2 linked regions of the Fulvivirga ulvae genome follow. The main gene of each other region encodes a partner of the protein of the gene in region 2 in a complex. Links are inferred from orthologs where the notes say so. Each region holds a gene or a part of one and is shown on either strand. Other genes may lie near its edges.

The links.
Region 1: the proteins of mfd (region 2) and uvrA are in contact, whole or in part, in a crystal structure (PDB 4DFC), measured with the Escherichia coli proteins. The link is inferred for Fulvivirga ulvae from one-to-one orthologs.

What each region holds. Positions count from the first base shown.
Region 1 is NZ_CP089981.1:2,497,159-2,500,936, reverse strand. The notes cover bases 215-3,667. They hold uvrA (excinuclease ABC subunit UvrA), read right to left. Parts: upstream 3,274-3,667; coding sequence 415-3,273; downstream 215-414. Other genes in these bases: LVD17_RS10355 (aldo/keto reductase), read right to left, coding at 3,367-3,667; LVD17_RS10365 (substrate-binding periplasmic protein), read right to left, coding at 215-347. In the rest of the region: more of LVD17_RS10365, read right to left, coding at 1-214; more of LVD17_RS10355, read right to left, coding at 3,668-3,778. UniProt on the Escherichia coli protein: The UvrABC repair system catalyzes the recognition and processing of DNA lesions. UvrA is an ATPase and a DNA-binding protein. A damage recognition complex composed of 2 UvrA and 2 UvrB subunits scans DNA for abnormalities.
Region 2 is NZ_CP089981.1:2,156,883-2,161,119, forward strand. Bases 326-4,237 are described here. They hold mfd (transcription-repair coupling factor), read right to left. Parts: upstream 3,895-4,237; coding sequence 526-3,894; downstream 326-525. Other genes in these bases: LVD17_RS08900 (hypothetical protein), read left to right, coding at 326-537. In the rest of the region: LVD17_RS08895 (LytR/AlgR family response regulator transcription factor), read left to right, coding at 1-65; more of LVD17_RS08900, read left to right, coding at 286-325. UniProt on the Escherichia coli protein: Couples transcription and DNA repair by recognizing RNA polymerase (RNAP) stalled at DNA lesions. Mediates ATP-dependent release of RNAP and its truncated transcript from the DNA, and recruitment of nucleotide excision repair machinery to the damaged site.

The sequences.
Region 1 (3,778 bases), 340 kb from region 2 along the record:
ATGGTGGCACTCGTTAAACCAAAAACACCGCCCTTGCCTTCTCTAACCTGTTTCATAAACAATATAAAGTCATTTGAGGCACTGCTCTCATAAGTGATATTCACCCTGATATTTTCTTTTTGTTCCACAAATTCTTTGAATTTATGCATCAGATCAAATGTAATGCCTGTCATCTTGCCATTGACTTTAGCTGCAAATCCCGGCGCTTCAGAATATGTAAATACCCAATTGGCCGTACCCTTTGCCTTTGCCTCAGCATAGGTGTCTCCTCTGAGTTGCGCAAAGCTATTGAGATATATTGTTTGAGATAAAATTAAAGCAAGACATAGTTTCAAAAATTTGTTCATTATGTATAGGATGGTTTAAATGGATTAGTCCGAAGTTTATCCCATTATAAACACAAAATCAAGCTTTTTATGATAATTCATCCTTTAAAAATCTGGCTGTATAGCTTTGGTCATTCTTAGCTACTTCTTCCGGGATACCGGAACAAACGATTGTTCCTCCACCATTTCCGCCTTCGGGGCCTAAGTCAACTATATGATCGGCAACTTTGATCACATCCATGTTATGCTCTATGATTAACACTGTATTGCCTTTGTCAACCAATCGGTTAAGTACATCAAGTAAATGCTGAATATCCTGGAAATGTAAACCGGTGGTAGGTTCATCCAAAATATACAATGTTTTTCCAGTATCCTTTTTTGAAAGTTCAGTGGCAAGCTTCACCCTTTGAGCTTCGCCTCCGGATAAAGTAGTGGCATGCTGACCTAACGAAATGTAACCGAGGCCAACATCATTCAACGTTTTAATTTTTCGGAGTATTTTTGGCTGGTTTTCAAAGAATTCAACTGACTCTTCTACAGTCATCTCAAGTACATCTGATATAGATTTCCCTTTAAACCTCACTTCCAGTGTTTCACGGTTGTATCGCTTTCCTTTACAGGTTTCGCAAGGTACATGTACATCTGGCAGAAAATCCATCTCTATCAGTCGTAATCCGGCGCCTTCGCATGTTTCACATCGTCCTCCCTTAACATTAAAAGAAAACCTACCAGGCTTATAACCACGAATCTTTGCTTCTGGGAGCTCGGCAAATAATGCCCTTATATCTGTAAAAACTCCGGTATAGGTAGCAGGGTTAGATCGGGGTGTACGGCCGATAGGGGACTGGTCAACCTCTATCACTTTATCCAGATGCTCCAGCCCTTTTACTGATTTATAGGCTAATGGCTCCCTTCTGGACCTGTAAAATTTCTGATTGAGGATAGGGAACAATGTATCGTGGATGAGGGTAGATTTTCCACTACCAGATACTCCTGTAACAAGAGTCAGTGTACCTAAAGGAATCTCAAGGTTGACATTTTTTAGGTTATGTCCACTTGCTCCGATAAGCTTAAGTTTTTTTCCATTGCCTTTTCTTCTTTCTGAAGGCACTTCAATGTTGCGCTTACCCTTGAGGTAATCAGCCGTAGCGCTACCCAGTTCCAGGAAATCATCCGGTGTGCCCTGGGCAACTATATGTCCCCCATGACGACCTGCCCCGGGTCCGATATCTATAATATGATCAGAAGCAAGCATCATATCTTTATCATGCTCTACCACTATTACCGAGTTACCAAGATCTCTAAGATCTTTAAGAGCTTTAATAAGCTTCACATTGTCCCTTTGATGAAGACCGATACTTGGTTCATCCAAAATATAAAGCACACCTACAAGCTGGGTACCTATCTGCGTAGCAAGCCTGATACGCTGAGCTTCCCCACCTGACAATGTTTTTAATGGCCTGTTGAGGTGCAGGTAGTCAAGTCCAACATCTAACAGAAAACCAATCCTTTTTCTTATTTCCTTGAGTACCTCAGCCGCAATTTTATTCTGTTTATCAGAAAGCCGCAGTTCAAGGCCATCAAACCAGCTCCATAAAGTTTTGATGTCATATTCCGCAAGCTGAGATATATTTTGATTATCGATAAGAAAATGTAAGGCTTCTTTTTTCAGCCTGGCCCCATTACACTCAGGGCATGTAACCGACACGGTAAAATCATTTATCCATTGCTGTATCTTATCAGAACCGCCCTCGCGCTGCTTCTCCAAAAACTTGATAATGCCCTCAAACTTGGTATTCCAGTCTGTACCGGGGTATTTGACTGATTTTACTGCAACCGGAACGGAATCTCCATACAGCAAAGTTTTCAGAACATCTTCCGGAATATCCCTGATAGGTGTAGTCAGGTTTACCTTATATCTTTTCAGGATGGCTTCTATTTTTTTAAAAATCCAGATATCCCTGAATTCGCCCAGGGGCAATATTCCTCCCCTGCTTATGCTCAGGGATTTATCAGGAATTACCGATTCCTCAGTTATTTCTTCAATAACTCCCAGCCCGTTACATTTTGGACAGGCACCATAAGGAGAGTTAAATGAAAAGGTATTTGGGGCTGGTTCGTCATAGGATAGCCCGGATTTCGGATCCATTAAATATTTTGAGAAATGATATATCTGGTTTTCCTGATCCAAAAGCATCATTATACCCTCACCTTGTTTTAATGCAGTTGCCAAAGACTGGCTGATCCTATAACGGTCATTTTGATCAACAACGATCCGGTCAATAACTACTTCAATATCATGGGTTTTGTATCGATCAACCTGCATCTTAGGCACTAATTCCTGAAGCTCGCCATCCACACGCACCCGGGAATATCCACTTTTTCTTATCTGCTGAAAGAGTTCTCGATAATGCCCTTTACGCCCTTTCACTACCGGGGCTAGAATAGTGAGTTTCTGCCCGTCATAAGCTGATAGAATATGGTCAAGAATCTGGTCCTCAGACTGCCGCACCATTTTCTCTCCGGTGGTATAAGAAAAAGCTTCCCCTGCCCGGGCATAAAGTAGCCTCATAAAATCATAGATCTCAGTAACTGTACCTACCGTAGAGCGAGGATTCCTGGAGGTGGTTTTTTGCTCGATGGAAATTACCGGACTTAATCCATTGATCTTGTCAACGTCAGGCCTCTCCAGATTGCCAATAAAAGAGCGCGCATAGGCACTAAAGCTTTCCATATAGCGGCGCTGCCCCTCTGCATAAATCGTATCAAAGGCCAGTGAAGACTTTCCGCTTCCGCTAATGCCCGTGATCACCACCAGCTTATTTCTTGGAAATGTAAGGTTTACATTCTTGAGGTTATGCTCCCGGGCGCCCAATATCTCTATACTGTCATAGCCAGTTATATCGAAGTCATCCCCTTGTTTCATTACATCCGCATCAGTGATCATAGGCTATGGTGAGTATTGTTTAATAATCTACAAAATTGGACTTTAGATTGTTTATATCCAACTTCTTTAAAACAATCCGAAACAGGAAACAGGCTAAGGAATAGAATAGCCTCTCACAAGCTCAAGAAGCTCAAACCAGTCTTCCCTGTCAAGGTCAGCGGCCAGGGATTCTACCGAAGACCTGACTCTTTCCGGATTCATAGTGCCTATAACGGGAATTATACCACATGGATGCTTTAACAACCACGAAAGAAGTAAATTCCCAGTTTCCACATTGTATTTGGTAGCAATTCGTTGTACTTCCTGATTTCCAACCAAAGACATCACATTATCCCGACCACCCAAAGGCGACCAGGCCATAGGGTTGATATTATGGGTCATCAGATAATCCAATGTGCCATCAAACATAACTTCACTTTTAAACAGGGATATCTCTATCTGGTTAGTGACCAATGGCTCATCGCTGTACCTGGATAGTAGTTCAAATTGTGTGTTAGTAAAGTTT
Region 2 (4,237 bases):
GTGGACATGAAGTGGATGTCTCCAGAAGGCAGACTCAACGATTTAAAGAATTGATGAGCTTCTAAGTTCCTATTCAGGGTGAGATGTAGAAATAGACGATAACTTTCAGAAACCGGCGATAGACGGACATAATACACGATAAGTCACGTCCCATTTTGGGAATCGCTATCCTAAAATGAGTTGTTTTTGATTCTCTCAACCTTTAAATTTTACATTTTAGGGCATTTAAGCCAATGGCACAGTCTTTATCTCTGTAGAGGTAAGAACTAAAAAATTACATTGGCTATGATACCTCTAAATGACTTCCAGATTTTACCTTTCGACAAAAAATGTGATTACATCACTATCTTTGCAGACTATATGATCTACAGAGTTGAGGATGAGAAAAAATTCTACCTTTATCACGTAGACTCATATTTCATCGAAGTTTGCTATGCACCTTATGAAAATAAAGTTATGGGTATAAAAGCTTTTACAGAAACAGCAGATCTGGATCCATACCTAAACTGCATAAGTATTTCAGAATTAAACTTTTGATTTTTCCTCTTGAACAATACCGGAAAGTAGAGATATCGCCTGATTCACAGTCAATACCTCATTGACTGTGAGAATCAGCTTATCTTTCACTTCTTTTAATCGACACCTTTTAGAATTACTTTGTGCAAACGCCAATATACGTCCAAATATCGCGGATTTAAAATACTCCTCTTTGTCAGATGAAACGAAATAAGCTTTCATCTTTTCTCCTTTCAACGTAAGTTTCTCAAAGCCAAGTTTTTCCGCTAACCACCTGAGGCGTACAGTTTCTATTAATTCATTTACTGATTCAGGGATAGGACCGAACCTATCGATGATTGAGCTTCTGAAGTTTTCCAGCTCCTGCTCGGTTTTGATATTGTCCAGCTTTGAATAGAGGCTTAAACGTTCGGAAATGTTATTTACATAATCTTCCGGAATGATTACCTCCAAATCGGTTTCAATGTTACAGTCCTGGACCAAAACCTTAGTGGTTTCTGAAAGCTCTTTTACAAACAAGTCTCTAAACTCGGTTTCTTTTAACTCTTGTACAGCCTCGTCCAGTATTTTATGGTACATATCGAATCCCAGATCCGAGATAAAGCCACTTTGTTCAGCTCCCAAAAGATTACCTGCTCCCCTGATATCAAGATCACGCATAGCTACTTTGAATCCATCACCCAGATCGGAAAACTCTTCCAGTGTACTCAATCTTTTTCGTGCATCTGATGAAAGACCGATAGTTGGTGGTGTTAACAAATAGCAGAAAGCCTTTTTATTGCTTCGTCCCACCCTGCCACGCATTTGGTGCAGGTCTGACAAACCAAACATGTGGGCGGAATTAATGATTATGGTATTGGCATTAGGAATGTCCAACCCGGATTCTATAATGTTGGTCGAAACTAATACATCATATTCACCTTCAATAAACTTGAGCATGGCCCTTTCTAAACTGGCACCGTCCATTTGTCCATGAGCAACACCTACACGCGAATCAGGTACCAATCGCATGATTATGTTTGCTACCCCCTCAATGTCATTTACCCTGTTGTGGACAAAAAACACTTGTCCTCCTCTTCTTAGTTCAAAGCTAATGGCGTCCCGGGTAATTTCCTCGTTAAAAGTATGAAGCTCAGTAGTTACTGGTTGGCGATTGGGTGGTGGTGTAGAAATAATACTTAAGTCACGTGCTCCCATTAATGAAAAATGCAACGTACGGGGAATCGGTGTGGCAGTTAGTGTGAGTGCATCAACGTTGACCCGCATCTCTTTCAGCTTTTCCTTTACCTTAACACCAAACTTTTGTTCCTCATCAATGATCATCAAGCCCAGATCTTTAAACTGGACATCTTTATTGACTATCCGATGGGTACCGATAAGAATATCTGTTTCACCATCCTTAACCCTTTTCAGCGTATCCTTAATCTGCTTGCTGCTCTTAAAACGATTAATATATTCAACCTTTACCGGAAAATCGGATAACCGGTCTTTGAAAGTGCGGTAGTGCTGCATGGCCAGGATCGTTGTCGGCACAAGTACTGCTACCTGCTTATTATCTGTTACGGCCTTAAATGCTGCCCTTATAGCCACTTCCGTTTTTCCAAAACCTACATCACCACAAACCAAGCGATCCATCGGGTGCTGTTGCTGCATGTCTTCTTTTACATCGGCCGTAGCTTTTGCCTGGTCTGGTGTGTCTTCATAGATGAACGAAGATTCCAACTCCGCCTGCAGGAAGCTGTCTTTCGAAAATGCATATCCAGGTGCCTGCTTTCGCTTGGCGTAAAGATTTATAAGATCTTTGGCAATATCTACAACTTGCTTCTTGACCCTTTTTTTCTTGTTTTCCCATTCCGGGGAACCTAATTTACTTATGGAAGGTGGTGTACCTTCCTTTCCGGTATACTTGGAAATTTTATGCAGTGAGTGAATACTCACATAAAGTAAGTCATCATCCCGATAGATCAGCCTGATTGCCTCTTGTATTTTGCCATTGACCTCACGCTTTTCCAGACCTGCAAATTTTCCTATACCATAATCTATATGAGTGACAAAATCACCAGGTTGCAGGGTACGAAGTTCCTTCAGTGTAAGGGCCTTGGATTTGGAATGCTTATCCTTGGTTTTGTATCTGTGAAACCTCTCAAATAACTGATGATCAGTGTAACAGGCGATTTTTAAAATTTTATCAATAAACCCCTGTCTCAGGCTGGCATTAAGATCCTGAAAGTCAATCGTTGGGTCAATCTCTTCAAATATCGAATGAAGCCGCAGCAATTGCTGCTGAGAATCGGAAGCGATAAGCGTAGTAAAACCCTGGTCCTGATTTTCATTCAGGTTTTTGGCCAACAGTTCAAAATTCTTATTGAATGAAGGCTGTGGCTCAGACTCAAAGGAGAAAGTTTCCGATGCCTTAAAATAGAAGCGGTTTCCGAATTCAATTTTAACCAGAGGAATGGCCTGGCTTTCAAAAGTTTTGGAGGTTTCAAAAAGGTCCTGAGGATTTAATATAACCTGAGTTTCCCCACTGGCTTTCAAAATATCATCGAAGCTTTCCTTTGCCCGTTTGAAGTAACCATCGATCACATCCAGTGTTTGCTGATAATCCTTAAACCAGATCTTTGTATTGTTGGGAAGAAAATCCAGGAAACTCTGGCGTTCCTCATGGATCAGTTTGGTTTGTACATTAGGGATCAGGTTTATCTCTTTAACCGGATCTACCGAAAGCTGAGAATTAGGATCAAAAGTGCGGATACTGTCTATTTCATTACCAAAAAGCTCTATACGATAGGGTAAGTCGTGAGCATACGAAAAAACGTCGATGATACCACCGCGAACGGCAAACTGACCTGCTTCGTAAACAAAATCAGTTTTTTCGAAATCGTATGACATGAGCAGCTCACTGAGAAACTCAACGTTTACGGCCTCACCCACTTTAGCAGAAAAAGTGTTCTTTGTCAGCGATTTTTTGTTGATAACCTTTTCTGTCAGGGCCTCCGGATAGGTGACAATCAATTCACCTGACGATGCTTTGTGATTTACCCGGTTGAGGATCTCTGCACGCATGAGTACGTTAGCATTTTCGGTTTCCTCAAACTCATAAGGTCTTTTATAAGAAGTGGGGAAGAAAAGTACTTCCTTTCCTGAAAGTAAATTTTGAAGGTCGTTGTGAAAGTACGCAGCTTCCTCTTTATCGTGCAATACGATCAGGTGGTTTTGGTGGTTGATTTGATAAAGTGCTGCAATCAATACAGCGTCCAAACTACCTGTCAACCCTTTGACCTGGACATGGCGATCCTCATTAGCCTTGGTTATCTCGGCTATCGTCTGGATAATGCTATCCGCTTTGTACAATTTTAACAGGTCGCCTGCTTTCACGCCTAGTGCTGTCAAAAATTAAGTCGCAAAGGTAGCAAATTATTGAAGAGTGATGTGAAGGGAGAGTTAAGTTATTTTGAAGATGAGTTTTGCTTTAGCAGGTAGATGTAGCTATTATAATTTTTTTCTCAAACGATTTTTTTGAGGATCGCACTTTGGATTTTAAATATTCCATGTTTAAATTGCGTCGGAATTTTTGGCTTTAATTAAAATATTAGATTTTGACTTTATTTAGTTCCTCTTTGTAAAAGAATCTCGATTCTTTTACAAAAAATTGGCTGGAGGGCTTTTACAAATGCTTATTCCAGCTATTTCCCCATATAGCTTTGTTTACCATTTTCAG